Regions from separate parts of the Micromonospora sp. NPDC023966 genome, predicted to be linked through region 1. Evidence: riboswitches for the same ligand, from Rfam matches in the RefSeq annotation. Region 1 holds a riboswitch; the other holds the start of a gene.
What was found. A riboswitch is a leader RNA that binds a small molecule or an ion and turns the genes downstream of it on or off. The one in region 1 is predicted to bind thiamine pyrophosphate.
Positions count from the first base shown of each region.

Region 2: linked by a shared signal. The riboswitch ahead of AB0F68_RS22225 (ECF transporter S component) and the one ahead of AB0F68_RS17160 (thiamine phosphate synthase) in region 1 are both predicted to bind thiamine pyrophosphate.

Region 1 is NZ_JBEZZJ010000011.1:123,196-138,060, forward strand. Features, by position in the region: gene rpsK (30S ribosomal protein S11) at 1-290, shown strand, start outside; gene rpsD (30S ribosomal protein S4) at 304-930, shown strand; gene AB0F68_RS17115 (DNA-directed RNA polymerase subunit alpha) at 1,027-2,049, shown strand; gene rplQ (50S ribosomal protein L17) at 2,084-2,647, shown strand; gene truA (tRNA pseudouridine(38-40) synthase TruA) at 2,721-3,554, shown strand; gene AB0F68_RS17130 (hypothetical protein) at 3,613-4,794, opposite strand; gene AB0F68_RS17135 (methyltransferase) at 4,921-5,526, shown strand; gene AB0F68_RS17140 (ATP-binding cassette domain-containing protein) at 5,568-7,247, shown strand; gene AB0F68_RS17145 (nucleotidyltransferase domain-containing protein) at 7,244-8,041, shown strand; gene AB0F68_RS17150 (aldo/keto reductase) at 8,067-9,029, shown strand; gene AB0F68_RS17155 (DUF559 domain-containing protein) at 9,287-10,201, opposite strand; TPP riboswitch at 10,323-10,432, shown strand; gene AB0F68_RS17160 (thiamine phosphate synthase) at 10,427-11,053, shown strand; gene thiO (glycine oxidase ThiO) at 11,047-12,135, shown strand; gene thiS (sulfur carrier protein ThiS) at 12,126-12,326, shown strand; gene AB0F68_RS17175 (thiazole synthase) at 12,323-13,102, shown strand; gene AB0F68_RS17180 (thiamine phosphate synthase) at 13,177-13,818, shown strand; gene thiD (bifunctional hydroxymethylpyrimidine kinase/phosphomethylpyrimidine kinase) at 13,815-14,603, shown strand; gene thiC (phosphomethylpyrimidine synthase ThiC) at 14,621-14,865, shown strand, end outside.
Region 2 is NZ_JBEZZJ010000018.1:3,740-18,604, forward strand. Features, by position in the region: gene AB0F68_RS22155 (antibiotic biosynthesis monooxygenase family protein) at 1-118, opposite strand, end outside; gene AB0F68_RS22160 (DUF6703 family protein) at 146-403, shown strand; gene AB0F68_RS22165 (metal ABC transporter substrate-binding protein) at 475-1,416, shown strand; gene AB0F68_RS22170 (metal ABC transporter ATP-binding protein) at 1,413-2,174, shown strand; gene AB0F68_RS22175 (metal ABC transporter permease) at 2,174-3,046, shown strand; gene AB0F68_RS22180 (metalloregulator ArsR/SmtB family transcription factor) at 3,090-3,392, shown strand; gene AB0F68_RS22185 (Fur family transcriptional regulator) at 3,389-3,781, shown strand; gene AB0F68_RS22190 (hypothetical protein) at 3,830-4,435, shown strand; gene AB0F68_RS22195 (hypothetical protein) at 4,445-4,612, shown strand; gene AB0F68_RS22200 (acyl-CoA dehydrogenase family protein) at 4,652-6,574, opposite strand; gene AB0F68_RS22205 (DUF6328 family protein) at 6,828-7,331, opposite strand; gene AB0F68_RS22210 (SIS domain-containing protein) at 7,481-8,230, opposite strand; gene AB0F68_RS22215 (AAC(3) family N-acetyltransferase) at 8,227-9,033, opposite strand; gene AB0F68_RS22220 (alpha/beta hydrolase) at 9,030-9,854, opposite strand; TPP riboswitch at 9,932-10,038, shown strand; gene AB0F68_RS22225 (ECF transporter S component) at 10,113-10,691, shown strand; gene AB0F68_RS22230 (ABC transporter ATP-binding protein) at 10,821-12,254, shown strand; gene AB0F68_RS22235 (energy-coupling factor transporter transmembrane component T) at 12,251-13,051, shown strand; gene AB0F68_RS22240 (response regulator transcription factor) at 13,064-13,714, opposite strand; gene AB0F68_RS22245 (sensor histidine kinase) at 13,711-14,865, opposite strand, start outside.

The sequences.
Region 1 (14,865 bases):
TCACGGACCCGACCGGTGCGGTCATCTCCTGGGCCTCCTCGGGCCAGGTGGGCTTCAAGGGCTCGCGCAAGTCGACCCCGTTCGCCGCGCAGCTGGCCGCCGAGGCCGCCGCGCGCCGGGCCATGGATCACGGCATGCGCAAGGTCGACGTGTTCGTCAAGGGCCCCGGCTCCGGCCGGGAGACCGCCATCCGTTCGCTGCAGGCCGCCGGGCTGGAGGTCGGGCAGATCTCCGACGTCACCCCGCAGCCGCACAACGGGTGCCGTCCGCCGAAGCGTCGTCGGGTCTGAGAGGTAGAGAGAGATGGCTCGTTACACCGGTGCTGACTGCCGCCGTTGCCGGCGGGAGAAGATGAAGCTGTTCCTCAAGGGCAGCAAGTGCGATGGTCCGAAGTGCCCGTTCGAGTCCCGGCCGTTCCCGCCCGGGCAGCACGGCCGCGGCCGCACCAAGGAGACGGAGTACCTGCTCCAGCTCCGTGAGAAGCAGAAGGCTCGCCGGGTCTACGGCGTGCTGGAGAAGCAGTTCCGCGGTTACTACGAGGAGGCCGTGGGCAAGCAGGCCAAGACCGGTGAGGTCCTCCTGCAGATCCTCGAGTCGCGGCTGGACAACGTGGTCTACCGGGCCGGCTACGCCGGTTCCCGGGACATGGCCCGCCAGCTGGTCAAGCACGGTCACTTCACGGTGAACGGCAAGAAGGTCGACATCCCGTCGTACCGGGTCAAGGAGCACGACATCATCGAGGTCCGGGAGAAGAGCAAGCAGCTCACCCCGTTCCTGGTGGCGCAGGCTCAGGCCGGTTCGCGGTCGGTTCCGGCCTGGCTCGAGGCGATCCCCAGCCAGATGAAGATCCTCGTGCACTCGCTCCCGGCCCGCCAGGTGATCGACACCCAGGTCCAGGAGCAGCTGATCGTCGAGCTCTACTCCAAGTAAGGGCTCGTTGCGGTGGCCCGCCCTCCGGGGCGGGCCACCGGAACAGTTTGTGTCGTGGGCGTCATATAGCGGGCGCCCCGGAAGAGAAGAGAAAAGATGCTCATCAGCCAGCGACCGTCTCTCTCCGAAGAGTCGATCAACGAGACCCGCTCCCGGTTCACCATCGAGCCGCTGGAGCCGGGCTTCGGCTACACCCTGGGCAACTCGCTGCGGCGCACGCTGCTGTCGTCCATCCCGGGTGCGGCGGTCACCTCGATCAAGATCGACGGTGTCCTGCACGAGTTCACCACGATCCCCGGCGTCAAGGAGGACGTGGTCGAGCTCGTCATGAACATCAAGGAGCTCTGCGTCAGCTCCGAGCACGACGAGCCGGTCAGCATGTACCTGCGCAAGCAGGGCCCCGGCGACGTGACCGCCGGTGACATCCAGCCCCCGGCCGGTGTCTCGGTGCACAACCCGGACCTGAAGCTCGCCACCCTGAACGGCAAGGGCCGGCTCGACATGGAGCTGACCGTCGAGCGGGGTCGTGGCTACGTCACGGCGGCGCAGAACAAGCAGGCGGGCGCCGAGATCGGCCGGATCCCGGTCGACTCGATCTACTCGCCGGTGCTCAAGGTGACCTACCGCGTCGAGGCGACCCGCGTCGAGCAGCGGACCGACTTCGACCGGCTGATCATCGACGTCGAGACCAAGCCGTCGATGGGCCCGCGTACCGCGCTGGCCTCGGCCGGCTCGACGCTGGTGGAGCTGTTCGGGCTGGCCCGGGAGCTGGACGAGACCGCCGAGGGCATCGACATCGGGCCGTCCCCGCAGGACGCCCAGCTCGCGGCCGACCTGGCTCTGCCGATCGAGGAGCTGGACCTGACCGTCCGCTCCTACAACTGCCTCAAGCGCGAGGGCATCAACTCCGTTGGTGAGCTGATCGGGCGTACCGAGGCCGACCTCCTCGACATCCGCAACTTCGGGCAGAAGTCGATCGACGAGGTCAAGATGAAGCTCGCCGGGATGGGCCTGGGGCTGAAGGACTCGGCTCCGAACTTCGACCCGGCGCACGTCGTGGACGCCTTCGGCGAGGCCGACTACGACACCGACGACTACCGCGAGACCGAGCAGCTCTAGTCCGCGCTGCCGCCATACCTGAGGAGCACCAAGCATGCCCACGCCCACCAAGGGCCCCCGCCTCGGCGGCAGCCCCGCGCACGAGCGGCTGATGCTGGCCAACCTGGCCACCGCGCTGTTCCAGCACGGCAAGATCCAGACCACCGAGACGAAGGCCCGGCGGCTGCGTCCGCTGGCCGAGCAGCTCATCACCAAGGCCAAGCGCGGCGACCTCGCCGCGCGGCGTCGGGTGCTGGGCGTCGTCAAGGACAAGGACGTGGTCTACGCGCTGTTCGACCAGATCGCGCCCCGGTACGCCAACCGCAACGGTGGCTACACCCGGATCGTGAAGACCGGCCCGCGCAAGGGTGACGCCGCTCCGATGGCGATCATCGAGCTGGTGGAGGAGCTTCAGGTCGCCGAGCCGAAGGCGAACAAGAAGACCGCCGCCCGCAAGGCCGCCCAGCAGGACAAGGTCGAGGCTCTGGCTCCGGAGGAGGAGACCCCGCGCTCCAGCGAGGCCGCCGACCAGGACGCCGACGCTCCGGTCTCGGCCTCCGGTGACACCGCCGCCGCCCGCGAGGACAGCGACGAGGCCGCCGAGAACGACAAGGCCTGAGCACACAGGCTGCATCGTCGGGCCCGGTACCCCCGCGCGGGGTGCCGGGCCCGACGGCATGAGGAGGTACGAGGTGGACGAGCGGACCCGGCTGCGGCTGGACGTCTCGTACGACGGCACCGATTTCTCCGGCTGGGCCGCCCAGCCCACCCGGCGCACGGTGGCCGGGGTGCTCATGCAGACGCTGGACCTGGTCCTCGGCGCGGGCACCGCGACCGGGCTGACCGTGGCCGGCCGCACCGACGCCGGCGTGCACGCCACCGGGCAGGTCTGCCACCTCGACCTGCCGACCGAGGTGTGGCGGCAGCACGACGGGAAGCTGCTGCGCCGGCTCGCCCGGCTGCTCCCGCCCGACGTGCGGGTCCGTGCCATGACCGAGGTGCCGGCCGACTTCGACGCCCGCTTCTCGGCGACCTTCCGCCGCTACGAGTACCGGGTGACCGACGCGCCGTGGGGCGCCGAGCCGCTGCGCCGCACCGACACCCTGGCCTGGCCGAAGCCGCTGGACCTGGCGGCGCTGAACGCCGCCGCGGCCGGGCTGGTGGGGGAGCACGACTTCGCCGCGTACTGCCGGCGCAAGGAGAACGCCACCACGCTGCGCGAGGTGACCCGGCTGGACTGGCGGCGCGACCCGGACGGGATCCTGGTCGCCACGGTGCAGGCCGACGCGTTCTGCCAGAACATGGTGCGCAGCCTGGTCGGCGCCATGCTGGTCGCCGGGGACGGCCGCCGGCCCGTCGAGTGGCCGGCCGGCCTGCTGAGCCGCCGGGAACGCTCCAGCGAGGTGACCGTGGCGCCCGCGCACGGGCTGACCCTGGTCGAGGTGGGCTACCCGGCCGACCCCGCCGAATACTCCCGTCGCGCCGACCTCACCCGCCGCCTCCGGGTGCCGGTCGCCGAGGGCTGAGCACAGTGGAACGGCCCGCCGCCCCCGGACGGGGGACGACGGGCCGTGGTGGTCGGGCTCAGTTGGCGGCGCCGTCCTGGCCGGCGGGGCCGTCGGTCGGGCCGTCGGTCGGCTGGCTGGCCACCCCGCCGTCGGCCCGGCGCTCCAGCACGTTCCGGTTCAGGTAGACCTCGATCATGTCGTACATGATCTCGCGTGCCTTGGCGTCGTCGGAGCCGATCCGTTCCCCGTCGGCCCGGGTGACCACGCAGTAGGCGAGGTAGTGGCCGCGGACCTGCCAGCCGACCCGGGCGGCGGCCTTCGCCACCACCTCGGTGTCCTCGCCCGCCGCCATGCCCTGGAACCGGCCCTGCCGTTCGTCCAGCATCGGCCGGATCCGGTCGCGCGCCCGCTGGGCGCTCGCCACGTCGGTCAGGTTGAACAGGCCGGCGGTGAGCAGGTGGTCGCCGTCGGGGGAGCGGAGGGTGGCCCGGACCACCTGGTTGCAGCCGAGGCGGACCAGCAGGTCGGCGATCTCGCCGGTGGCCGCGACCGCACAGCTGCCGCTGGAGTGCGTCTTGAGCACCCGGTAGGCCGGCTGCCCGTCGGTCACCACCAGTTGCTGGCCGGGGAAGACCTCCTTGGCGGTGAGCGCCGCCTGGTCGGTGTCCCGGGAGTCCAGGTCGGTCCCGTCGGCAGCGGCGGACTGCTCCACCACCGGCTGGCTGCTCTGCTGGCCGGCCTGCGGTGTGGCGGTCCGGTCCTCCAGCAGGGCGGCGACGGCGAGCCCGGTGAGGGCGAGCAGCATCAGCACGGCGGCGCCGCCGATCAGCACCTGCCAGGCCCGGCCGCCGCGCCGGCGTTCGGCCCGGCGGGGCCGGGACAGATCCAGCGGATCGGTGGTCCGGACGATGGGGTCGGGCGGGGGCGACGTCGCCGGCCGGGGCGCGGCGGCCGGGGTCGGCTGCGGCGCCGGTGGCGCGGGCGGCGGCACGGCCGGCGTGGGCTGCGGCACGGGAGCGGGCTCCCGGGGCGGGGCCGGCCGGCTGGGTGCCGGTGCCGGGGGCGCCGGGGCCGGCGCCCGGGCGGCGTCGTGGACCGGTCGGGTGGGCCGGACCGGCGGAGGCAGCGACGGGGTGGGGAAGCGGGACGGCGAGGGACCCGCCGGCGGGGCCGCCGCAGCGCCGGGCACGGACGGGTCCGACCCGGGCCTCGGGTACTCCAGGAAGGCGTCCTCATCGGACTCGTACCGATACACCATGTTGGCTAGAGTAGGGGCTATTGTCCCTTTCGGGGGTAATATCGGGAAAATCTGGCGGAGTGGCGTCGCGTCCTGCGCGCCGCACCGTCGCGGGCGCCGTTCCCGGACGGTGCGACAATGCCCGTCGTGACCGGCGACCACTACTTCACCCCTGAGCCCACGACGGCCGCGCGGCCGCGCGAGGTCGAGTTCTCCGTCGCCGGGCGCGACTACACCCTCACCTCGGCCACCGGGGTCTTCTCCGCCGACCGGCTCGACCCCGGCACGGCGGTGCTGCTGCGCAAGGCCGAGCTGCCGGCCGGCGATGTCACCGGTGCGCTGCTCGACATCGGCTGCGGCTTCGGCCCGATCACCTGCGTACTGGCCACCACCGCGCCGGCCGCCACCGTCTGGGCGGTCGACGTCAACCAGCGCGCCCGCGAACTCACCGCCGCCAACGCCGCCCGGGTCGGGGCCGCCGAGCGGGTCCGGGTCGTCGCGCCGGACGGCGTACCGGCCGACGTCTCCTTCGCCCAGATCTGGTCCAACCCGCCGATCCACATCGGCAAGGGGGAACTGCACGACCTGCTGCTGCGCTGGCTGCCCCGGCTCACCCCGGACGGGGTGGCCTGGCTGGTCGTCGCGCGGCACCTCGGCGGCGACTCGCTGCACCGCTGGCTGGTCGAGCAGGGCTGGCAGGTCGAGCGGCACGCCAGCCAGAAGGGCTACCGGGTGCTCCGGGTCACCCGGTAATCGGGTGTCGCCCGTGCCCGCCCCTCGGGCAGGATGCCCGCGTGGGATACGTGGACGTGGCAGGGGTCGGGCACATCCTCCCGGACGGCCGGGAGCTCTTCGCCGAGGTGTCGTTCCGGGTCGGTGAGGGCGCCAAGGTGGCGCTCGTCGGCCCCAACGGCGCCGGCAAGACCACGCTGCTGCGCATGGTCGCCGGCGACCTGCCGGTGAAGACCGGCGCCGTCGCCCGCGCCGGTGGGCTCGGCGTGATGCGCCAGTTCATCGGCATGATCGGGGACGAGTCGACCCTCGCCGACATGGCGCTGTCGCTCGCCCCGCCAGCGCTGCGTGACGCCGGCCACCGTCTCGCCGAGACCGAGGCGGCCATGCGGGCGGCCGAGGTCCGCGGCAAGTACAGCAGCGCCGCCGGCAAGGCCCAGCTCGCGTACGCCGACGCGCTGGCCGCCTGGGGCGAGGTCGGCGGGTACGACGCCGAGGTGCTCTTCGACACCGTCGCCACCATCGTCCTCGACCTGCCCTGGGACGCCGCCCGGGACCGCCCGGTGCGGACCCTCTCCGGCGGCCAGCAGAAGCGGTTCGCGCTGGAAATGCTGCTCCGCGGCCCGGACGAGGTGCTCCTCCTCGACGAGCCGGACAACTTCCTCGACGTGCCCGGCAAGCGCTGGCTGGAGGCCCGGCTGCGGGAGTCCGGCAAATCGGTGCTCTACGTCTCGCACGACCGGGAGCTGCTGGCCCAGACCGCCGACCGGGTGGTCGCCGTGGAGGGCGGCAGCGCCTGGGTGCACCCGGGCGGCTTCGCCAGCTGGCACGAGGCCCGGGTGGCCCGGCACGCCCGCCTCGACGAGCTCCGCCGCCGCTGGGACGAGGAGCACCAGAAGCTGCGCGAGCTGATGCTCATGTACAAGCAGAAGGCCGCGTACAACGACGGGCTGGCCTCCCGCTACCAGGCCGCGCAGACCCGGTTGCGCAAGTTCGAGGAGGCCGGGCCGCCGCCCGTACCCCCGAAGGACCAGGACATCCGGATGCGCCTGACCGGCGGGCGGACCGGCAAGCGCGCGGTGATCGCCGAGCAGCTCGAACTCGACGGCCTGACCTATCCCTTCGACCTGGAACTCTGGTACGGCGACCGGGTCGCGGTGCTCGGCGCGAACGGCACCGGGAAGTCGCATTTCCTGCGCCTGCTCGCCTGCGGCGGCACCGACCCGGACCCGGCCAACACCCCGGTCGACGGCGCCGCCGCGCTCGCCCCCGTCGCGCACGACGGCCAGGTACGCCTCGGCGCCCGGGTCCGCCCCGGTCACTTCTCGCAGACCCACGACCGGCCGGAGCTGATGGCGAAGACGCTGGTCGACATCCTGTGGCGGGGCGACGACCACCGGGCCGGCATGGACCGGCACGCGGCCATGGCGGCGCTGTCCCGGTACGAGCTGGCCGCGCAGGGCGACCAGCGCTTCGGCACCCTCTCCGGCGGCCAGCAGGCGCGGTTTCTGGTGCTGCTGCTGGAGCTGTCCGGGGCGACCCTGCTGCTGCTCGACGAGCCCACCGACAACCTCGACCTGGCCTCCGCCGAGGCCCTCGAAGCGGGGCTGGCCGCGTTCGCCGGGACGGTGGTGGCGGTCACCCACGACCGGTGGTTCACCCGATCCTTCGACCGGTTCGTGCTGTTCCGCGGTGACGGCGAGGTGGTGGAGACCCCGGAGCCGGTCTGGGACGTGCGGTGATCGACGCCGGGCTGGTCGACCGGCTCTGCGCGGTCGAGGGCGTGGTCGCGGTGGCGCTCGGCGGTAGCCGGGCCCGGGGCGAGCACCGGCCGGACTCCGACTGGGACCTGGGCCTCTACTACCGGGGTGCGCTGGACGTGGCCGCCCTGCGGGCGCTGGCCGGCTCGGTCGCCGACGGGGAGGTGACGCTCACCGCACCGGGCGGCTGGGGACCCTGGGTGGACGGCGGCGGCTGGCTGCGCGTCGGCGGGGTGCCGGTGGACTGGATCTACCGCGACCTGGACCGGGTGCACGCGGTCTGGGCGGAGTGCCGGGCCGGCCGCTACACCGTCGGGACGCAGGCCGGGCACCCGCTCGGCTTCTACTCCCACGCGTACGCCGGTGAGGTGGCGCTGGGCCGGGTGCTCGGCGACCCGACCGGGGAGCTGACCGCGCTGCGGGCGCGGGCACAGGCGTACCCGCCGGCGCTGGGGGAGGCCCTGGTGGCCGGCGGCTGGGAGGCGGGCTTCCTGCTCGACGGGGCGGCCAAGGGAGCGGCGGCCGGCGACGCCGGGTACGTGGCCGGCTGCCTGTTCCGCGTGGTCGGGGTGCTGGTCCAGGCACTGCACGGCCGGGCCGGGCGCTGGCTGGTCAACGAGAAGGGCATGATCGCCTCGGCCGGGCGGCTGCCGGGCACGCCACCCGACTTCGCGCGGCGGGCGCAGGCGCTGCTCGGCGCGGTGGGGCGTACCCCGGAGGAGCTGGCGCGGACCCTGGCCGACGCCCGGCGGCTGGTGGCCGAGGCGCTCGGCTGAGTGGGCCGGTGGCGGGCGGCATAGGGTGGATCTCGTGACTGAGATGACCTACCGCCGGTTGGGCGACTCCGGGCTCGTGGTGTCCGTCGTCGGCATCGGCTGCAACAACTTCGGCCGCAAGCTCGACCTCGACGGCACCCGCGCGGTGGTGGACGCCGCGCTCGACGCCGGGATCAACTTCTTCGACACCGCCGACATCTACGGTGAGCCGCAGGGCGGCTCCGAGGAACTGCTCGGGCAGGCGCTCAAGGGCCACCGGGACGACGTGGTGGTCGCCACCAAGTTCGGCATGGACATGCACGGGTTGAACGGGCCGGACCACGGCGCCCGGGGTGCCCGCCGCTACATCGCCCGGGCGGTCGAGGCGTCGCTGCGCCGCCTCGGCACCGACCACATCGACCTGTACCAGATGCACGAGCCCGACCCGGGCACCCCGATCGACGAGACCCTCGCCGCGCTGGACGACCTGGTGACCGCCGGCAAGGTGCGCTACCTCGGCAACTCGAACTTCGCCGGCTGGCAGATCGCCGACGCCGACTGGACCGCCTCCTCGCAGGGCCGCACCCGCTTCATCTCCGCGCAGAACCACTACTCGCTGCTCCAGCGGAGCGTGGAGGCCGAGGTGATTCCCGCGTGCGAGCGGTTCGGCCTGGGCATGCTGCCGTTCTTCCCCCTGGCGAACGGCCTGCTCACCGGCAAGTACAAGCGCAACGAGGCCCCGCCCGCCGGCAGTCGGCTCTCCGGCGGCGGCCGGTACGCCGAGCGCCTGGCCGCCGCCGACTGGGACACCATCGAGGCCATCGAGGCGTACGCGGCCGAGCGCGGAATCAGCATGCTCCAGGTGGCCATCGGCGGGCTCGCCGCCCGGCCGGCGGTGAGCTCGGTGATCGCCGGCGCCACCACCCCCGAGCAGGTACGCGCCAACGCCGAGGCGGGCACCTGGCAGCCCACCGACGAGGACCTGGACGCCCTCGACGCCCTCCTCTGACCCACCCGCGCCTCCGCTGCCCCGGCACCCTTCTCGGCTGCCGGGGCAGCCTGCTGTCCAGCCTTCAGTCTCGCCCCACTCGGTGGAACGCCATGTAGGTATCCGGCGTGGTTTGACCTCCATGGCGTTCCACCGACGAGTTGGCGGCGGTTGCCCGGTGTGCGGCGCCCGGAGTGCGGGTGCGGCGTGGTGGGTGGAACGTCATGTAGGTCTCCGGGGCAGTTTGACCTACATGGTGTTCCACCGACGGGCTGCGGTCAGCGTGCCACGGGGGTGGTGGCGCGTTCGGTGAGGGCCTGGCGGACCAGGGCGACGGTGGCGCGGGGGTGGCGGAGCACGTCATCGGCGGTGAAGCGGAGGACCAGCCAGCCGGCCGCGCGGAGGGCGTTGAGGCGGGCCACGTCCTGGCGGAAGTGGGCCCGCTCCCGGTGATGGTCGCCGTCGTACTCGACGGCGACGCGGAGCGCCGGCCAGGCCAGGTCGACCCGCGCGACGAAGCGACCCCGGGCGTCGCGCACGTCGTGCTGGGCGGTGAGCGGTCCCAGGCCGGCGTCGAGGAGGAGCAGGCGGAGGCGGGTCTCCATCGGCGACTCGCTCAGCGGCTCCGCCAGCGCCAGCACCTCCCGCAGCAGCGCCCCGCCGGGCCAACCGGGGTGCGCCGCCGCGTAAGCCCGGAGGGCGGGCAGCTTGACGACGCGGCGGTGCAGCAGCGCCTCGACGGCGACGAGCGCGTCCACGCGTGGACCCTGCCGGCCGAGGTCGAAGGCGGTGCGCAGGGCCGTGGTGACCGGCAGCCCGGCGAAGCGGGTGCGGTCGACGTCCGGCAGCACCGAGCGGACGAGGTGCACGCGGGGATGCGGCCGCATCCGGGCGGCCCGCGGCAGCAGCACGGTGACCGGCGCGTCCCGGGGGAGCAGGTCGGCACCCCACAGGTACGCGGCGCTGCGCCCGGCGACGGCGGCGCCCGCCGGCAGACGCAGTGCCACCGCCTCGCACCACATGCGATGGTCGTCCGGGCGGTGGCCGTCGCGGTGCACGTAGACGTCGGGCAGGAGTCGCCGCCAGGCCGGACCGTGGAGCATCGCCCAGGTGAGGAGGCCTTCGGCGACGGCGACGCTGCCCCGAAAGGGAAGGAAGGACAGCCGGCGGGGGACGCGGGCGGGCGAGGGCATCCGGACAGCATGACGTGACCGGGAGATCACCGGCTGTCCCGTCCTCCACCCCGGACGGTCCGTGGGAAATTCCCCACCCGCCCCTTGGCGGATCCGGACGCACGTCGTACGGTAGGCCCGCAAGTGACCCACGGGAGCCCGGTGCCACCGGGCTGAGAGGGGGGCTGGAAGCCCCCGACCGTCGAACCTGATCCGGGTAATGCCGGCGCAGGGAGGAGAGTTGCCGTGCCGTCCCTGGGACGACTGCATCTGATCACCGACACCCGGCCGGGGCGCGACCCGCTGGCCGTGCTGCGTGCCGCCCTGCCGGTGGCCCGCGCCGAGCTGGTCGTCCAGGTCCGGGTGGAGGACGACGCCACCGACCGGGAGGCGTACGAGCTGGCCCGCCTGGTGGTCGGGCTGTGCCGGCCGTACGGGGCGACCTGCCTGGTCAACGACCGGCTGCACGTGGCGCTGGCGGTGGACGCCGCGGGCGGCCACGTCGGCGCGGAGGACCTGCCGGTGGCGGCCGCCCGCCGGGTGCTCGGCGCCGACGCCGTGCTCGGCGCGACCGCGCGGGAGCCGGGCGGTGCCGCCGCCGCGGTCGCCGCCGGGGCCAGCTACCTGGGCGTGGGCCCCTGCCACGCCACCACCACCAAGGCCGGCCTGCCCGACCCGATCGGCCCCGCCGGGGTACGCGCGGTCGTCGGCGCGGTGGACGTGCCGGTGATCGCCATCGGCGGGGTGACCGCCGCGTCGGTGCCGGCGCTGCGGGCCGCCGGGGCGTACGGGGTGGCGGTGGTGGGGGCGATCTCGGCCAGTCCCGTTCCGGCACGCACGACCGCCGCGCTGATCGAGGCCCTGACGTGCTGACCCGACCGGACGTCGCCATCGTGGGGGCGGGACCGGTCGGGCTGGCGATCGCGTGGCGGTGCGCGTCGCGTGGGCTGCGCGTGGTGGTGCACGACCCCGCCCCGGGGACCGGGGCCTCGCACGTCGCCGCCGGGATGCTCTCTCCGGTCGCCGAGGCGTACTTCGGCGAGCAGGAGCTGACCGGGCTGCTCGCCGACTCCGCCGCCCGCTGGCCTCGCTTCGCCGTCGACCTGGCCGAGGCGGCCGGAGCGGAGGTCGGGTATCGCGCCGACGGGACCCTGGTGGTCGGGCTCACCGCCGACGACCTGGCCGAGGCGCGGCGGCTCTGGTCGTACCAGCAGGGGTTGGGGCTGCCGATCACGCCGCTGCGCCCCTCCGAGCTGCGCGACCGCGAGCCGGCGCTGGCCCCGCGGGTGCGCGGCGGCGCGGTCGCCCCCGGCGACCACCAGGTCGACCCGCGCCGGCTGGTCGTCGCGCTGCGGGCGGCGGCCGAGCGGGCCGGCGCGGTGCTGCGCCCGGCCCGGGTCGGCGCGCTGTCCGAGGTGGACGCCGGGGTCACCGTGGTCGCGGTCGGCTGCGGCGCCGCCGCGCTGACCGGGCTGCCGGTCCGGCCGGTCAAGGGCCAGGTGCTCCGGCTCCGCGCGCCCGGTCGCGGCGCGCCGGACTTCCGGCACGTGATCCGGGGGTACGCCGACGGCGAGTCGATCTATCTGGTGCCCCGGGACAGCGGGGAGGTGGTGGTCGGGGCGACCGTCGAGGAGCGCGCCGACACCGAGGTCACCGCCGGCGGGGTGCTCCGGCTGCTCCGCGCCGCCGTCGACCTGGTCCCGGAGCTGGCCGAGTACGACCTGGTCGAGGCGACCGCCGGACTGCGCCCCGGCACGCCGGACAACGCGCCGATCATCGGGCCGCTGCCCGGCCGGCCCGGCGTGCTCGTGGCCACCGGACACCACCGGCACGGCATCGTGCTCACCCCGGTCACCGCCGACCTGGTCACCGAGCTGATCGTCACCGGCGAGCCGGACCCGCTGCTCGCCCCCTTCACCCCGGACCGGTTCGGGAAGGAGCCCAGGTGGAACTGATCGTCAACGGAGCGGGCCGGGACCTGCCCGGCGGTGCGACCGTCGCCGACGTGGTCCGCGCCGTCACCGCCCAGGAGCGCGGCCTGGCGGTCGCGGTGAACGGCGAGGTGGTGCCGCGCGGCGGCTGGTCGTCGACCGTGCTGCGCGACGGCGACCGGGTCGAGGTGCTCAGCGCCGCCCAGGGCGGGTGAGCCGGATGCCCTTCGAGGTCGGTGGGGTCGGCTTCGGCTCCCGGCTCATCCTCGGCACCGGTGGCGCGGCCAACCTGCACGTGCTGGAGCAGGCGATCCGCGCCTCCGGCACCGAGCTGGTCACCCTGGCGCTGCGCCGGGTGGACACCGCCCCGGGCGCCGCCGGCGGCCTGCTCGACCTGCTGGACCGGTGCGGCGTACGGCTGCTGCCGAACACGGCCGGCTGCTACACCGCGTCCGAGGCCGTGAAGGTGGCGCAGCTGGCCCGGGAGGCGTTCGACACCGACTGGGTGAAGCTGGAGGTGATCGGCGACGAGCGCACGCTGCTGCCCGACGGGGTGGAGCTGCTGCGCGCCGCCGAGGAGCTGGTGGCCGACGGGTTCACCGTGCTGCCGTACACCTCGGACGATCCGATCCTGGCCCGGCGGCTGGCCGACGTCGGCTGCGCGGCGGTGATGCCGGCCGGCGCGCCGATCGGCTCGGGGCTGGGCGTGAGCAACCCGCACCACATCCGGTTGATCCGGCAGAGCGTGGACGTGCCGGTGATCCTCGACGCCGGGATCGGCACCGCCTCCGACGCCGCGCTCGCCATGGAGCTGGGCTGCGACGCCGTGCTGCTGGCCAGCGCCGTCACCCGGGCCGCCGATCCGGTGGCGATGGCCACCGCCATGCGGCACGCCGTCGAGGCGGGCCGGCTGGCCCACGGGGCGGGCCGGATCGCCCGCCGCTTCCACGCCCTCGCCTCCACCCCCGACGAGGGAAGGCCGGACCTGTGACACCGCCGCTCGGCAGCGGGAGCGCGGTCCGCTCCGCGGATCCTGGCGAGAGAGGACCCCTCGCGGGCGATGGCGTGCCGTCGGGCGTGGTGCTGGTCACCGACCGGTGGCAGGCACGGCGCCCCCTCACCGAGGTCGTCGAGGCGGCCGTGGTCGGGGGAGTGCGCTGGGTGGTGCTGCGGGAGAAGGACCTGTCCCGGGCCGAGCGGGCCGCCCTGGCCGCCGAGCTGCGCGCGATCCTCGCCGACGCCGGCGGCAGGCTGATCGTCGCCGGGCCCGACCCGCTCGACGGCGACGCCGTCCACCTGCCGGCCGCCGGCCCGTACCCGCCGCCGGTTGTCGGGCTGGTCGGCCGCTCCTGCCACGACGCCACGGAGCTGGCCCGACTCACCACCGAGGACTACGTGACGCTCTCGCCGGTCTTCCCGACGAGGAGCAAGCCCGGCTACGGGCCACCCCTGCACCCCGACGGGCTGCGCGAGCTGGTCGCGGCCAGCCCGGTGCCGGTGCTCGCACTCGGCGGCATCGAGACCCCGGAACAGATCCGGGAGTGCGTCGCGGCAGGAGCGGCGGGCGTGGCGGTGCTCGGCGCGATCATGCGCGCCGACGACCCCACCGAGCTCGCCGCCACGCTCACAGCGGCCCACGAAGCGGCTGGTCGGGCCGGGCACGGTCGGCCGCAGCCCCCAACCGCAATCACCGAGGAAAACCAGTGACGCCGAAGACCATCCTCACCATCGCCGGATCCGACTCCGGCGGCGGCGCCGGCATCCAGGCCGACCTCAAGGTCTTCGCCGCCCTCGGCGCGTACGGGACCAGCGTGATCACCGCGGTCACCGCGCAGAACACCCGCGGCGTGGACGCCGTCCTGCCACTGCCCCCGCAGACCGTGCGCGACCAGCTCGACAGCGTGCTCGGCGACTTCGACGTGCGCGCCGTGAAGACCGGCATGCTCGGCACCCCGGCGGCCGCCGACGCGGTGGCCGAGGCGGCGGAGGCGGGCCGGCTGCCCCGCCTGGTCGTCGACCCGGTGCTGGTCGCCACCAGCGGGCACCGGCTCGGCGTGGTGACGGCGGTCGAGCGGCTGCTCCCGTACGCCGAGGTGGCGACGCCGAACTGCGCGGAGGCCGCGGCCCTCACCGGACGCCCGGTGACCACGGTCGAGGAGATGGTCGCGGCGGCCGAGGTGCTGGCCGCCGGCGGCCCGGCGCACGTGGTGGTGACCGGCGGCGACGTGGACGCGGCCGGCGAGTCGGTGGACGTGCTGGCCGGTGGCGGGTCGACCACGCTGCTGCGCGCGCCCCGCGTGCCGACCCGGCACAACCACGGCACCGGCTGCTCGTTCTCGGCGGCGATCGCCGTCCGGCTGGCGGCGGGCGACCCGGTGCCGGTCGCGGTGGCCGCCGCCAAGGAGTACGTGACCCGCGCGCTGACCGGCGCGCGGGACTGGGAGCTGGGCGCGGGACGCGGCCCGCTGGACCACTTCGGCTGGTCCGCTTGAGCGACAGGGAGGCTGTCATGCACGCACGTCGCAAGGTCTACGTCGAGGGGTCACGGCCGGACATCCGGGTGCCGTTCGCCGAGGTGGAGCTGACCGGGGACAATCCGCCGGTCCGGCTCTACGACACCTCCGGCCCCGGCTCGGAACCGGAGGTGGGACTGCCGCCGCTGCGCGGGCCGTGGATCGCCGCCCGCGGGGACGTCGCCCCCGTGCGCGGCGCCGGCACCCCGCTGGCCGGCGTCGCCGGGAAGCGGCCGACCCA
Region 2 (14,865 bases), on a different contig from region 1:
GCAGGTCGCCCCGCAGGTAGCCCGGGCGGGCGGCGAGCGCGGCGAGGGCGGCGTGCGCCTCCCGGGTGAACTCGTCCGCCGTGTCGGCGTCCACCACGAACCGGTTGGTGACCAGCACCGGGTTCCTCCTCGTAGAGTCTGTGGCATGCAGCGTACGCAGAGTCCCGTGCTGGCCCGGTTGGTCCGGCTCAACCCGACGACGGTGTTCCTGGCCGCGCTGGTCCTGGTGCTGGTCGGGCTCTTCGCGCCCGGCGCGGTGGGCGGCGTCGTGCTGCTGGCGCTGGCCGCGGGGCCGGTGTGGCTGATGACGGTCACCTGGCCGGTGCAGGCGCCGGCGACCCGGGTGCTGCGGCTGCTGCTGCTGACCCTGCTGATCGCGGTCGCGCTGGCGAAGCTGCTCTGACCGTTGACCTGCGCAGACATGCAATCATGCGTTTTTGACAATCAATTTCGTTATCGCGGACAGTTGGAGACATGACCGTCCGCTCAGCTCCGCGTGCCCTCGCCGTCGCCACCGCCGCCCTGCTCACCCTGGGCGGCGTCGCCGCCTGCTCGGACGGTGGGGGCGGCGGGAGCGACCCGGACCAGGTCGACGTGGTGGCCGCCTTCTACCCCCTCCAGTTCCTCGCCGAGAAGATCGGCGGCGACGCGGTCGCCGTCACCAACCTGGCCAAGCCCGGCGCCGAGCCGCACGACCTGGAGCTCAACCCCCGGCAGGTGGGCCAGGTGGCCGACGCCGAGCTGATCGTCTACCTCGCCGGCTTCCAGCCGGCCGTGGATGAGGCGGTCGAGCAGAACGGCGGCGACCGGGCGTTCGACGTCGCCGGCGTGCAGCCGCTGCTCGACGCCACCGCCGGCGGCCACGAGCACGAGGGTGAGGCCGGCCACGAGGAGGAGACCGGCGGCAAGGACCCGCACCTCTGGCTGGACCCGACCCGGCTGGCCACCGTCGGCGACCGGCTCGCCGAGCGGCTCGGCAAGGTCGACCCGGGCCGGGCCGCCGACTTCACCGCCCGGGCGGCGGCGCTGCGCGCCGAGCTGACCGGGCTGGACGCCGACTACACCCGGGGCCTGGCCACCTGCCAGCGCCGGGAGATCGTGACCAGCCACACCGCCTTCGGCTACCTGGCCGAGCACTACCGGCTCGAACAGGTCGGCATCACCGGCCTGAGCCCGGACGCCGAGCCCTCCCCGCAGCGCCTCGCCGCGGTGGCGAAGGAGGCCCGGGAGCACGGGGCCACCACCATCTTCTTCGAGACGCTGGTCAGCCCGAAGGTCGCCGAGACCGTGGCCCGGGAGGTCGGGGCGCGGACCGCGATGCTCGACCCGATCGAGGGCCCACCCGCCGACGGCGACTACCTGTCGGCGATGCGCGCCAACCTCCAGACCCTGCGGACCGCCTTGGACTGCTCATGACCGAACCCGTGATCCAGGTCGCGCACGCCGCCGTCGGCTACGACGGCCGGGCGGTGCTGCGGGACGTCTCGCTGACCGTCACCGCCGGAGAGGTGGTCGCCGTGCTCGGCGCCAACGGCTCCGGCAAGTCGACGCTGATCCGCGCCGTGCTCGGCCTGGTGCCGCTGGGCGCCGGGTCGGTCACCCTCTTCGGCACGCCGCAGCGCCGCTTCCGGCAGTGGCACCGCATCGGGTACGTCCCGCAGCGGCTCGGCGCGGGCAGCGGCGTACCCGCCACCGTGGGCGAGGTGGTGGCGTCCGGGCGGCTGGCCCGCCGGGGCGTGCTGCGTCTGCCCGGGCGGGCCGACCGGGAGGCGGTCGCCGCGGCGCTGCGCGCGGTCGGGCTCGCCGACCGGGCCGGCGACCCGGTCGCCACCCTCTCCGGCGGTCAGCAGCAGCGCACCCTGATCGCCCGGGCGCTGGCCGGCCGGCCGGAGCTGCTGGTGCTCGACGAGCCGACCGCCGGGGTGGACGCGGCCAGCCAGGAGGCGTTCGCCACGGCGCTGCGCGACTTCCGGGACGGCGGCGGCACCGTGCTGCTGGTCGCCCACGAGCTGGGGCCGCTGCGCCCGCTCATCCGCCGGGCCGTCGTCGTCCACCAGGGCGGCATCTGCCACGACGGCGCGGTCCCGGAACCGGCCGGGCACCACGCCGAGCCGGGCCACGACCACGTGCACCCGCACTGCGACGAAGAGCCCGCCGGGCTGTGGAGCATGTGATGGACCTCTTCCAGTACGACTTCATGCTGCGCGCCCTGGTCGGCGCGCTGGTCATCGGGCTGGCCGCCCCGGCGCTCGGCATCTACCTGGTGCAGCGCCGGCTGGCCCTGATCGGCGACGGCATCGGCCACGTGGCGCTCACCGGCGTCGGCGCCGGGCTGCTGCTCAACCGCTCCCCCGTGCTGGTCGCGGTGGTCGCGGCCACGCTGGGCGCGATCGTCATCGAACTGGTCCGCTCGCGGGGGCGCACCTCCGGGGACCTCGCCCTGGCGCTGCTGTTCTACGGCGGCATCGCCGGCGGCGTGATGCTGGTCGGGCTCTCCGACGCCAGCAGCGGGTCGCTCAACGCGTACCTCTTCGGGTCGCTGACCACGACGTCGCCGGCCGACCTGGTCACCATCGGGGTGCTCGGCGTGGCGATCCTGGTGACCATGCTGGTGCTGCGCCCGGCGCTCTTCGCGGTCTGTCACGACGAGGAGTACGCCCGGGTCTCCGGCCTGCCGGTGCGGGCGCTCAACATGCTGCTCGCGGTCGGCACCGCGGTCACCGTGACCATCGCCATGCGGGCGGTCGGGGTGCTGCTGATCAGCGCGCTGATGGTGGTGCCGGTGGCCACCGCCCAGCAGGTGACCCGGGGCTTCCGGAGCACCATGGCGGCGGCCATGGCGCTGGGGCTGTTCGCGGCCGGCGCCGGGGTCTGGGTGGCCGCCACCGCCGACACCGCGCCCGGCGCCTCGGTGGTGCTGCTGGCGATCGGCTCGTTCCTGGTGGTGGCGCTGCTGGCGGCCGGCCGCCGGGCGCTGCGCCGGCGGACCCGCCCGGCCGCCGTGCCGGTGGCCGAGCCGACGGAGCACGAGGTGGTCCTGCGGTGAGGCCGTCCCGGCCGGCGCTGCTGGCATTGGTTACCGTTACGGGGTGACGGTCACGAACGGGTACGACGCCTTCGAGGGCGCGGGTGACCTGCTGCGCGCGCTGTCGGCGCCGATCCGGCTGGCGATCGTGAGCGAGCTGGCCCGGGGTGAGCGCTGCGTGCACGAGCTGGTGGAGAAGCTCGGCGCCCCACAGCCGCTGGTCTCTCAGCACCTGCGGGTGCTGCGCGGCGCCGGCGTGGTGCGCGGCTCGCGGCGCGGCCGGGAGATCGCGTACGCCCTGGTGGACGAGCACGTCGCGCACATCGTGGCGGACGCGGTCAGCCACGCCGGGGAGGGACCGTCGTGACCGAGGGGGCACTGCGCAACACCCGGCAGCGGAGCGCGGTGAGCGCCCTGCTGGCCCAGGTCGAGGGCTTCCACAGCGCCCAGGAGCTGCACGCCATGCTGCGCCAGCGCGGCGAGCGGGTCGGCCTCACCACCGTCTACCGGACCCTCCAGAACCTCGCCGACGCGGGCGAGATCGACGTGATGCGCCCGCCCGGCGGCGAGCACCTCTACCGGCGGTGCAGCGAGGGCCACCACCACCACCTGGTCTGCCGGGCCTGCGGCCGGACCGTGGAGGTGGCCGGCCCGGCGGTGGAGAGCTGGGCCGAGCGGGTCGCCGCCGAACACGGTTACGCCGAGGTCAGCCACACCCTGGAGATCTTCGGCACCTGCCCGGCCTGCGCCGGCTGAGAAAACCGACCCGTGCCCGGACGGCCGGGCCGTGGCACGCTGTCCGGCGTGAAGATCTACGCCGACCGTTTTCCGACCGCCCTCCGCCAGCTCCTCACCGATCTGCTCGTGGTCGTCTGGGTGTACACGGCGATCCGCTTCGCGCTCTGGCTGCACGACCTCGTCGAGAAGCTCGCCGTACCCGGACGGAAGCTGGAGGGGGCCGGCGGCGGGCTCGCCGACAACCTGGCCGACGCCGGCGGCAAGGTCGGCCGGGTGCCGATCGTCGGCGACGAGCTGACCGCCCCCTTCACCAAGGCCGCCGAGGCCGCTCGCGCGGTCGCCGAGGCCGGCCGCGACCAGCAGGAACTGGTCGGCCAACTGGCCCTGGCGCTGACCATCGCGGTGCTGGTCTTCCCCCTCGGGCTGGTGCTGTTCGGCTGGCTGCCGCTGCGGGTGCGCTGGATGCGCCGGGCCGGCGCCGCGAAGGCCCTCGCGAGCGCCCCGGCCGGGCGGGACCTGCTGGCGCTGCGCGCGCTCGCCGGGCAGCCCCTCGCGAAGTTGAACCGGATCGCACCGGACGTCGCCGAGGCGTGGCGCCGCGGCGACGACGCGACGGTCGACGCGCTCGCCGCACTGGAGCTGCGCGGACTCGGGCTGCGCACCGGCCGGTAGGGTGTGCCGGTGCTGTACTTCCTGATCGTCGTCGCGGTCCTGCTGCTGATCTACGCGGGCGTGCTGGTGAGCTACGTCCGCAAGGGCCGCCGGATCCCGCCGGCCGCGTACCTGGTGCTGGCCGGGCTGAACGGGCTCATCCTGGCCGGGGTGATCGCCTGGGCGGTCGCCCGCTGACCGGCGGGCCCCCGCCCGTTCGGCGGGGGCCCCGAACCGTCACTCGGCGGGCGGGATGCGGCGGCGGACGTCCTGCGCCGTGGACGGACCCGGCTGCCAGCGAGCCACCCAGGGTTGGTCGGCGGGCGGGGTGACCACCCCCTCCTCCACGGACGCGTACCGGCCGGCGATGATCCGCTTGGCGGCGGCCACGTCCAACGCGTCGGTGTTGGACCACAGCCCGGTGAACAGCTCGTCGACGCGCAGCCGGGCCTGCCGGCAGAACAGGTCGGCCAGCTCCAGGTTCTCCGGGTGCTCGGCGCGCTCGGCGACCGCCCGGACACAGACCGCCGACATCGCGAACAGCTCCGCGCCGATGTCCACGACCCGGCCGAGGAACGCCTGCTTGCGCTCCATCTTCCCCTGCCAGCGGGACATCGCGTAGAAGGTGGACCGGGCCAGCTTGCGGGAGGTCCGCTCGACGTGCCGCAGGTGGCCGGCGAGCGGGCCGAACTCGTGGTAGGCCCCCGGCGCCTGACCCCTGCCGACGGCGAGGGTGGGCAGCCACTTGGCGTAGAAGACGCCGGCCCGCGCGCCGGCCTTCGCCTTGCGGCCCAGCCCGGCGTCCGGGTCGATGATGTCGCCGGCCACGGAGAGGTGCGCGTCGACCGCCTCGCGGGCGATCAGCAGGTGCATGATCTCGGTGGAGCCCTCGAAGATCCGGTTGATCCGCAGGTCGCGCAGGAGCTGCTCGACCGCGGCCGGGCGCTCGCCCCGGGCGGCCAGGGAATCGGCCGTCTCGTAGCCGCGTCCGCCCCGGATCTGGATCAGCTCGTCGGCGATCTTCCAGGCCATCTCGCTGGCGTAGAGCTTCACCAGCGCGGCCTCGATCCGGATGTCGTTGCGGTCGTCGTCGGCGAGCAGGCAGCAGAGGTCGAGCATCGACTCCATGCCGTACGTGGTGGCGGCGATGAAGGCCAGCTTCTTGGCGACCGCCTCGTGCTCGCCGACCGGCCGGCCCCACTGGACCCGGTCGGCGGCCCACTCCCGGGCCACGTTCAACGCCCACTTGCCGGCGCCCACGCACATGGCCGGCAGCGAGAGGCGACCGGTGTTCAACGTGGTCAGTGCGATCTTCAAGCCCTTGCCCTCGCCGCCGATCACGTTCTCCTTCGGCACGAAGACGTCGTGGAACCGGGTGACGCTGTTCTCCAGGCCGCGCAGCCCGATGAAGGCGTTGCGTCGCTCGACGGTGATGCCCTCGCTGTCGCCCTCCACCACGAAGGCGGTGATGCCGCCGCGCCGCCCCTCCGCGGCCGGCACCCGGGCCATCACCACCAGCAGGGTGGCGACCGTGCCGTTGGTGGCCCAGAGCTTCACCCCGTTGAGGCGGTAGCCGGTGCCGTCCTCGGTCGGCTCGGCGGTGGTGGCCAGCCGGGCCGGGTCGGAACCGACGTCCGGCTCGGTGAGCAGGAAGGCCGAGACCTCGCCGGCCGCCAGCCGGGGCAGGAAGAGCTGCTTCTGCTCGGGCGTGCCGAACATCTTGAGCGGCTGCGGCACGCCGATCGACTGGTGCGCGGAGAGCAGCGCGCCGATCGACGGGTTCACCGAGCCGGCCCGCATCAGCGCCCGGCAGTAGTGCAGGTTGCTCAGCCCAAGGCCGCCGTACTTCCGGTCGATCTTCATGCCGAAGGCGCCGAGCCGGGCCAGCCCCTGGAACACCTCGTCGGGGATGCGCGCGTCGCGCTCGATGGCCGCACCGTCCACCTCGGAGTCCAGGTACGCCCCGAACGCGCCCAGGAACTCCTCGGCCCGGGCCACCTCCGCCGGGTCGGTGCGCGGCCAGGGGTTGATCAGGTCGAGCTGGAAGCGGCCGAGGAAGAGTTCCTTGCCGAAGCTGGGCCGGTCCCAGGCCGACTCGCGGGCCGCCTCGGCGACCTGCCGGGCCTCCTTCTCGGAGACCTGGCCGGCCTCGCTGGGCAGCGGCCCGGCGCCGCCGGCCGTGTCGACCGCGGCGGGCGTGCCGGCCGGCGGCTTGGGGTCGTCGATCGGCGCCACCCGCCCGGTCGGGCCGCCGTGGCCGGCGGGGTCGGGTCGGCTGTTCTGTGTCGTGGTCACGGCTGCCTCCTGGAGACCTCGGTCCGGCTGCGTCGACGTGCGACGAAAACGACGCTACCCCCGGGTGTTACCCAGGGGTAGCCTCGCGCGCACGTCCGATTTGGCGGGACCCGAGCGGTCAGTCGCCGGCCGGCGCCCGTGGATCGTCGTCCTCATCGTCGATGTCGTCGTCGCCCCAGTTGCGGCGGGCGAACGGCAGGATCACCCAGAAGACCAGGAACCAGACCCCGGTGACCGCGCTGAGCAGGAAGGCGATCGGGCGGCTCAGCACGAAGTCGGTGATCAGCAGGACCGCGCTGACCATCGAGATCAGCATGAAGCCGAGGCCGCCGGTGGCCATCCGGTGCGCGAAGCGGACCAGCTCCGGCTTGCGGCCCTGGCGGAACAGCGCCCGGTGGAAGGCGACCGGCGAGATGATCATCGCGGTGGCGGCCGCGGCGGAGAGCAGCGCGACGATGTAGACGTCCTTCTGGAAGCCGGTGGTCCGGGTGAAACCGTTGCTGAACGGCAGGGTGAGCAGGAAGGCGAAGAGGATCTGCACCCCGGTCTGCGCCACCCGCAGCTCCTGGAGCAGGTCGGCGAAGTTGCGCTGCCAGCGCTGCTTCTCGGTTTCCTTGGACACGCGCTACCTCCAGGGAAGACGGTACTGCCGGTGGGGGCCTCCCACCGGCAGCACAGCCTGTGCCCCGCCCACGCGAGCGTGAAACCGGTTCACTGTGCTGCCCTTCGTTCGCGACTGCGGGGCTCGCAGACCCGGCTCACTCCTCGCGCTCACGCCCCACGGCGGATGCGGCCGGCGTACCGGGCCTCCAGCTCGGCATTGTGCTCGTCGCCGCCGGTGATGTTGGCGGACAGGTAGACCGGGGGCCGCTCCCCCGCCGCCAGCAGCCGGGCGACCACCTCGGCGACGATCTGCTGGGCCAGCAGCGCGGCGGTGATCGAGGAGACCGCGCCGACCCCGCCGCCGCCGGGCAGCGGCAGGGTGGCGTCGCCGTACGGGGCCCCGTTGTCGAGCACCACGTCGGCGAAGTCGGCGAGCTTGCGGCCGGACGGGTGGCGCGAGGTCATCCGGGCCGAGTGCTGCGCCGAGGTGATCGCCACCAGCGCGTGCCCGCGCTCCTTGACGACGGCGGCGAACTCGACCATCGCCCCGTTCACCCCGGAGTTGGAGGCGAGCACGAACACGTCCTGCGGCCGGACCGGCGCCAGCTCGTAGAGGCGGTGCGCCACGGCCGGCTCCCGTTCCAGCTTCGGGCCGAGCACGTCGGCCGGCTCGCCGCCGTGCAGGACCAGGTCGCGCAGGGCGATCCGGTTGGTCGGGACCAGCCCGCCGGCCCGGCCGGCGATCTCCATGGCGAGCGCCTCCGAATGGCCGGTGCCGAACGCGTGCACCACCCCGTCGGCGCGCAGCGACGTGGCGATCAAGTCCGCCGCCCGCCCCACGTTCTCCCGCTGGTCGGCCGCGACCCGGCCGATCGTCTCGGTCACCACCGCCAGGTACGCCTCGGCACTCACCGTCATGCTTCCTCCGTCCGTCGCGGTCGGGCCAGCCACTCGACCGCGAAGTCGACCGCCGCCCGCTGACTCATCAACCGGCCCGTCCCGTCACCGACCGGCCCGAGCCGCACCGCGCCCGTGGCCTCCAGGTCGGCACCGAGGCGGGCGAAACACTCCTCGTCCAGGCGCACGTCGTCCCACCACACCCACTCCCGGCCGCCGTCGGCGGTCAGCACCGCCGCGCCGCAGCGCTGCCGGGGCGGCGCGGGCTGCCGGTACTCGGCCAGGTGCAGCGAGGTGTTGCTGCCGTGGTCGACGCCGAGCAGCAGCACGTCGGCGTCGCACTCGTAGAGGCGGGCCAGCGGCGAGGCCTCGCCCAGCATGTCGGCCCGCGCGTGGCCGGCGACGATCCGCGCGGCGGCCGGCCCGAGGGCGGCGAACGAGACGTACGGGTGGTCGCTGCGGAGCGCCCCCGGCCAGGTGCGGACCAGCTCGGCCAGCGCGCCCATGAACCGGCTCGGGGTGACCGCCGGGTCGAAGCCGGGCAGCTCGTCGCGGATCACCGGCCACCAGTCCGGCGGCACCGGCGGGTTGTTCCACTCCGCCGGGTCGCTGTTGTCCGGCGTGTGGGTGGGCACCACCACCGTGCCGGCCGGGCCGAGCACGTCGCGCAGCGCGAGCAGCATCGCCTCGGGGCCGCCGCAGAGGAAGCCCAGCGGGCGCAGGGAGGCGTGCACCAGCACGGTGCCGCCGGGGCGTACCCCGAGGTCGCGGAGCTGGGCGGCGAGTGACGCGCGGGTGTGCGGCCGGGCCGGGGTTGGGGTCATCGGCCGACGCGGGCGAGGATCGCCGCGGCCAGCGGGCCGGGCGCCTCGTCCGGGATCCAGTGGGTGACGCCGGGCAGCACCACGAAACGGTAGTCGCCGGTGACGTGGGCGGCGCACGCGTCGGCGGCGGTCCGCCCGATCGCCACGTCCTTGTCGCTCCAGACGAACGTGGTCGGCACGTCCACCGGCCCGACGGCCTTCATGTCCGTTCCGGTCATCGCCCGGTACCAGTTCAGGGCCGCGGTCAGCGCGCCCGGCTCGCGCATCGGGTCGGCGTAGCGGGCCACCCGGGCGGCGTCGCCCACCCCGGCGAGCATGCGGCGCAGGGTCGCGGCGCGGAACGCCAGCAGCACCTTCTCCGCCTTGCCGGGCTTGCGGAACAGGGCGATGTAGGAGGAGCGGGCCTTCTGCCGCGGGTCCGTGGCGAGCGCGTGCCCCATGGCCGCCGGGTGCGGCACCGAGACGGCGGTCAGCGTGCGGACCCGCTCCGGGTGCGCCGCCGCCAGGCCCCACGCCACGATCGCGCCCCAGTCGTGGCCGACCACGTGGGCGGTGGTCACTCCGAGCGCGTCGAGCACGCCGGCCGCGTCGGCCACCAGCTCCGGGATCCGGTACGCCCCGACGTCCGCCGGCCGCGCGCCGGGCGAGTAGCCGCGCTGGTCGAGCGCGTACGTGCGCAGCCCGGCGTCGTGCAGCTCGGGGATCACCTCGTCCCACTCGCCGGCGTGCTGCGGGAAGCCGTGCAGCAGCAGGACGGGTTCGCCGCCCTCGGGGCCGCCGGTGCGTACCTCGAACGTCAGACCTCGCGCCTCGACCCGCATGATCGCCACCCTAACGGGCGATCGCCCTGCTGGGCCGGGGGCCGGGGTCGGTGCTAGCGTCTGCGACGAGACAACTTCACATCCGACAGGGGAGCGCACAGCGCTGAGAGTGCGGGCCGGTGCCCGCAGACCCTCGAACCTGATCTGGGTAATGCCAGCGCAGGGAGTTCGGTCGACCTCCAGCCGCGCCGCCGTCCGGTGACCACCGGGCGCGGCGTGCGTCTTCTCCTGGTTCGCCTCACAGAACTGGGAGCAACCATGGACAGCACCAACCGGTGGCGCACCATCGACATCGTCGTGGCCTCCGTGCTCGCGGTGGCCTTCGGCATCATCTTCTGGGCCTGGGGCCTGCTCTGGAACGGGCCGGCCGACGCCATCCCGCTGCCCGGCCGCGCCGTCCTGTACGGCGTCTGGCTGGTGCCGGCGGTGCTGGGCGCCCTCGTCGTCCGGAAGCCGGGCGCGGCGCTCTTCACCCTCACCCTGGCCGCACTGGTCTCGGTGGCGCTGGGCACGAGCTGGGGCTGGACGATCGTCGTGCAGGGTCCGCTGGAGGCGGCCGCCGCCGAGCTGGCTTTCGCGCTCTTCGCGTACCGCAACTACCGGCTGCCCGTGGCGCTGCTCGCCGCGACGCTGGCCGGTCTCGCGGCGGCGATCTACGACGTCTTCGTCTGGTACCCGGGCACCGCGTGGGGCAGCTTCCGCCTCCCCTACATCCTGCTGACCGCCGCCAGCTCGCTGGTGGTGGCCGGCCTGGGCAGCGTCGCCCTCACCCGATCCCTGGCCAACACGGGCGTCCTCGACCGCTTCCCCGCCGGCCGCGAACGCGCCGCCGTCTGACCGCCCCCCGTCGACCGCGTTGATCAAGGAGTTTGCGTCGGCCGAGGCGGTTTTCCAGACGCAAACTTCTTGATCAACCAAGCTGGGCCGGAGGGCCGGAGGGCCGGAGGGCCGGAGGGGGGTGGTGTGGTGGGGGCCGTGAGCCTGCGGGGGTTCGGGTGGCGGCACGCCGGGCGCAAGGGCTGGGCCGTGCGCGGGGTGGACCTGCGCATCGAGGCTGGCGAGCGGGTGCTGCTGCTCGGAGCGTCGGGGGCGGGCAAGAGCACGCTGCTCGCCGCGCTGGCCGGTCTGCTGCCGGAGGACTCGGGCGAGCAGGAGGGCATCGTCGAGATCGACGGGCTCGACCCGCGCAAGGCCCGGGAACGGGTCGGCATCGTCTTCCAGGACCCGGAGAGCCAGTTGGTGATGGCCCGCTGCGGCGACGACGTGGCGTTCGGGTTGGAGAACCGCGGGGTGCCCGCCGACGAGATCTGGCCCCGGGTGGACGAGGCGCTGCGCCGGGTCGGCTTTCCGTACCACCGGGACCGGCCCACGGCCGCGCTCTCCGGGGGTGAACAGCAGCGGCTCGCCCTGGCCGGGGCGCTCGCCCTGCGGCCGGGGCTGCTGCTGCTCGACGAGCCCACCGCCAACCTCGACCCGGCCGGCGCCACTCTGGTCCGGCGGGCCGTCGCGGACGCCGTCGACGCCGACACCACGCTGATCCTGGTCGAGCACCGGGTCGCCGAGGCGCTGCCGCTGATCGACCGGGTGGTCGTGCTGGAGCCCGGCGGTGGCGTGCGGGCCGACGGGCGGCCCGACGCGGTCTTCGCCGCGCACGGCGACGCGCTGGCCGACGCCGGGGTCTGGGTGCCCGGCCACACCGTGCCCCCGCGGCATGCCGGCACGCCGCCCGGCGAGGTGCTGCTCACCGCCGACCGGCTCGGCCTGCCGCCCCGGCTGGCCCCCACCGACCTTCGGGTACGCGCCGGCGAAGCCCTCGCCGTCCTCGGCCCCAACGGCGCCGGGAAGTCCACCCTGGCCCTACTGCTCGGCGGGCTGCTCCGCCCCCGCACCGGTACGGCCACCGCCACCGAGGCGCTGGCCGGTGGGGACACCCGCACTCCCCCGCACCGCTGGCGGGCGCCCGCCCTAGCCCGGCGGATCGGCTCGGTCTTCCAGGACCCGGAGCACCAGTTCGTCACCGGCACCGTCCGCGACGAGCTGGCGCTCGGGCCCCGCCGCACCGGCCAGCCCGAGCCGGCCGTGACGGCGACCGTGGACGCCCTGCTGGCGCGGCTGCGCCTGGACCGGCTGGCCGGGGCGAACCCGTACACCCTCTCGGGTGGCGAGGCGCGGCGGCTGAGCGTGGCGACCGCCCTGGCCACCGCGCCCCGCCTGCTGATCTGCGACGAGCCCACCTTCGGCCAGGACCGGCGGACGTGGCGGGAGCTGATCGACCTCTTCGGCGAGCTGCGCGACGCCGGCCACGGTGTCGTCGCGGTCACCCACGATCCCGACTTCGTGGCCGCGCTCGCGGACCGGACCGTCACGCTGGAGCGGCGGACGCCCGGAGGTCGGCCGTGATCGGCGTCGAACCCGTCGCGGCGGCCGGCGCGCCGCTGGCCCGGCGCAACCCGGTGGCGAAGCTGGCCGCCGCGTTGCTCTTCTCGGTCATCCTGATCGCCACCCTGGACCCGGTCGCCCCGGCGATCGCCATCGCGGTCGAGTTGGCCGTGCTACCGCTGTTCGGCATCCGCTACCGGGTGCTGGCCCGGCGGGCCTGGCCGTTGCTCGCCGGCGCCGGCGGCATCCTGGTCACCCTGGTGCTCTTCGCCGCCGATCGCTCCGGCCCGGTGCTGGTCGAGGCGGGTCCGCTGCTGGTCACCCAGGGAGTGCTGGTCACCGCGCTGGGCCTGGTGCTGCGCATGCTCGCGGTGGCGCTGCCGGGGATCATCGTGTTCGCCACCACCGACCCCACCGACCTGGCCGACGCGCTGATCCAGAACGCGAAGGCGCCCGCCCGGTTCGCCATCGGCGCGCTGGCCGCGTTCCGGCTGGTGCCGCTCCTGGAGGAGGAGTGGCGGATGATCAGCATGGCCCGGCGGGCCCGGGGCGTGGACGCCGGCCGCAACCCGGTGGCCAAGCTGCGGCTGTTCGCGTCGACGGCGTTCGCGCTGCTGGTCGGGGCGATCCGGCGCGGCACCCGGCTGGCCGTGGCGATGGACGCCCGCGGCTTCGACGCCGGCACCCCGCGTACGGTCGCCCGGCGGCAGCGCTTCACCCGGGCCGACGCCCTGCTGGTCGCCGTCGCGGCGGCGGTGGCCGGGGCGGCGCTGGCGGTCAGCATCGCGCTCGGCACCTTCCGCCCGCTGATCGGCTGAGGCGGCGCCCCGTCAACCCCGCGGCTGAGCCAGCCCGCTCCGATACGCCAGCACGACCGCCTGCACCCGGTCCCGTACCCCGAGCTTGGCGAAGATGCGGTTCACGTGCGTCTTCACGGTCGCCTCGCTCACGAAGAGCTGGCCGGCGATCTCACGGTTGGACAGGCCGAGCGCCATCATCCGCAACACCTCGGTCTCCCGCGCGGTCAGCTCCGCCAGGCCGGGGTGGCCGACCACCGAGGCCGTCGCGGTGTAGTGGTCGATCAGGCGACGGGTGATCGACGGGGAGAGCAGGGCGTCACCCCGGGACACGGTCCGCACCGCCTCGGCCAGCTCCCTGGGCGGGGTGGTCTTGAGCATGAACCCGGAGGCGCCGGCCCGCAGCGCCCGGTAGACGTACTCGTCGAGGTCGAAGGTGGTCAGCATGATGACGCGGGTCTCACTCCGGGCGGCCAGGATCCGCTCGGTCGCGGCGATCCCGTCCGTGGGTGCCATGTGGATGTCCATGAGCACCACGTCGGGCTCGTGCCGGATCGCCAGCTGCACTGCTTCCTCGCCGTCGGCGGCGTCTGCGACGACCTCGAGGTCGGACTGCGCCGTGAGAATCATGCGGAGGCCGCCGCGGACCAGCGCCTCGTCGTCGGCGATGAGGACCCGGGTCATCCGGTGATCCCCGCCGGGGGTAGCACGGCGGCAGACGCCTCGGCGTCGAAGGGCAGCTCCACCCGCACCTCGAAGCCGCCCTGCGCGCGCGGAACAGCGCTGAACGTTCCGCCGAACAGCTCCACCCGTTCCCGGATGCCGGTCAGGCCGTGCCCGGTGCCGGCGCTCCGCCGGGCCGGGCCTGCCCCGTCGTCGACGACATCCAGCCGGAGGGTATCGCCGGCCACCTCGATCGAGACGCGGACCGTCGAGCCCGGGGCGTGCCGGGCGGCGTTGGTCAGCGCCTCCTGGAGAATCCGGTACCCGCTTACATCGGCAGCCGCGGGAATCGTGCCGAGGTCACCCGTGACGGCCACGTCGACCTGCCCGCCGGCAAGGCGCACCCCGGCGGTCAACGGATCGATCCGCCGCAGCGACGGCAACCCTTCCGGGACCGCCTCCGCGCCGCGGAGGATCACGAGCAGCCGGCGCAGCTCGGTGACCACCTCGCGTCCGACGTCCTGGACCACGTCGAGGGACGCGCGGGCCTGATCCGGGTCCCCGTCGAGCACGGCCTGCGCCGCTCCGGCCTGCAGCACCATCACCGAGACACCGTGCGACACGATGTCGTGCAACTCCCGGGCCACCCGCAGCCGCTCATCGGTCCGGGCGGCGGCCTCCCGCTCGGCGGCCAGCGCGACGAGCCGGGCCGCCTGTGCCCGCCGCATCCGCACCGCGTACCCGGGACCGAACACGGCGAGCCCGACGAACAGGATGAACACCCAGTCGGAGTCGCCGGCCATCGCGTTCTCGATCCCCAGTGAAACGAAGTAGCTGAGCGCGGCGACCGCCGGGGCGGCGCGGCCGCCTACGGCGACGCAGCCGAAGCACGCGGCAAGCAGCGCCAGCAGCGGCACGACCGGCCACTCCGGCAGCACGGGCGTGAAACTCTGCGCGGCGAAGCAGGCGCCGGCGAGGACGGCGGCCGCCCTGGGATACGCCGTACAACCGGCCACCGCCAGGCCGTAGCCCACCAGCAGCACGGTGAGCACGGCGAGCCAGCCGTCGGGAAGCGCCGCCAGGTCCGGCCCCGCGCCCTCGACGTAGCCGGCCAGCGGAACGTAGAGCTCGGCCAGGCCGAATGCGAACAGCGCGACACCGGCGAGGGTGGT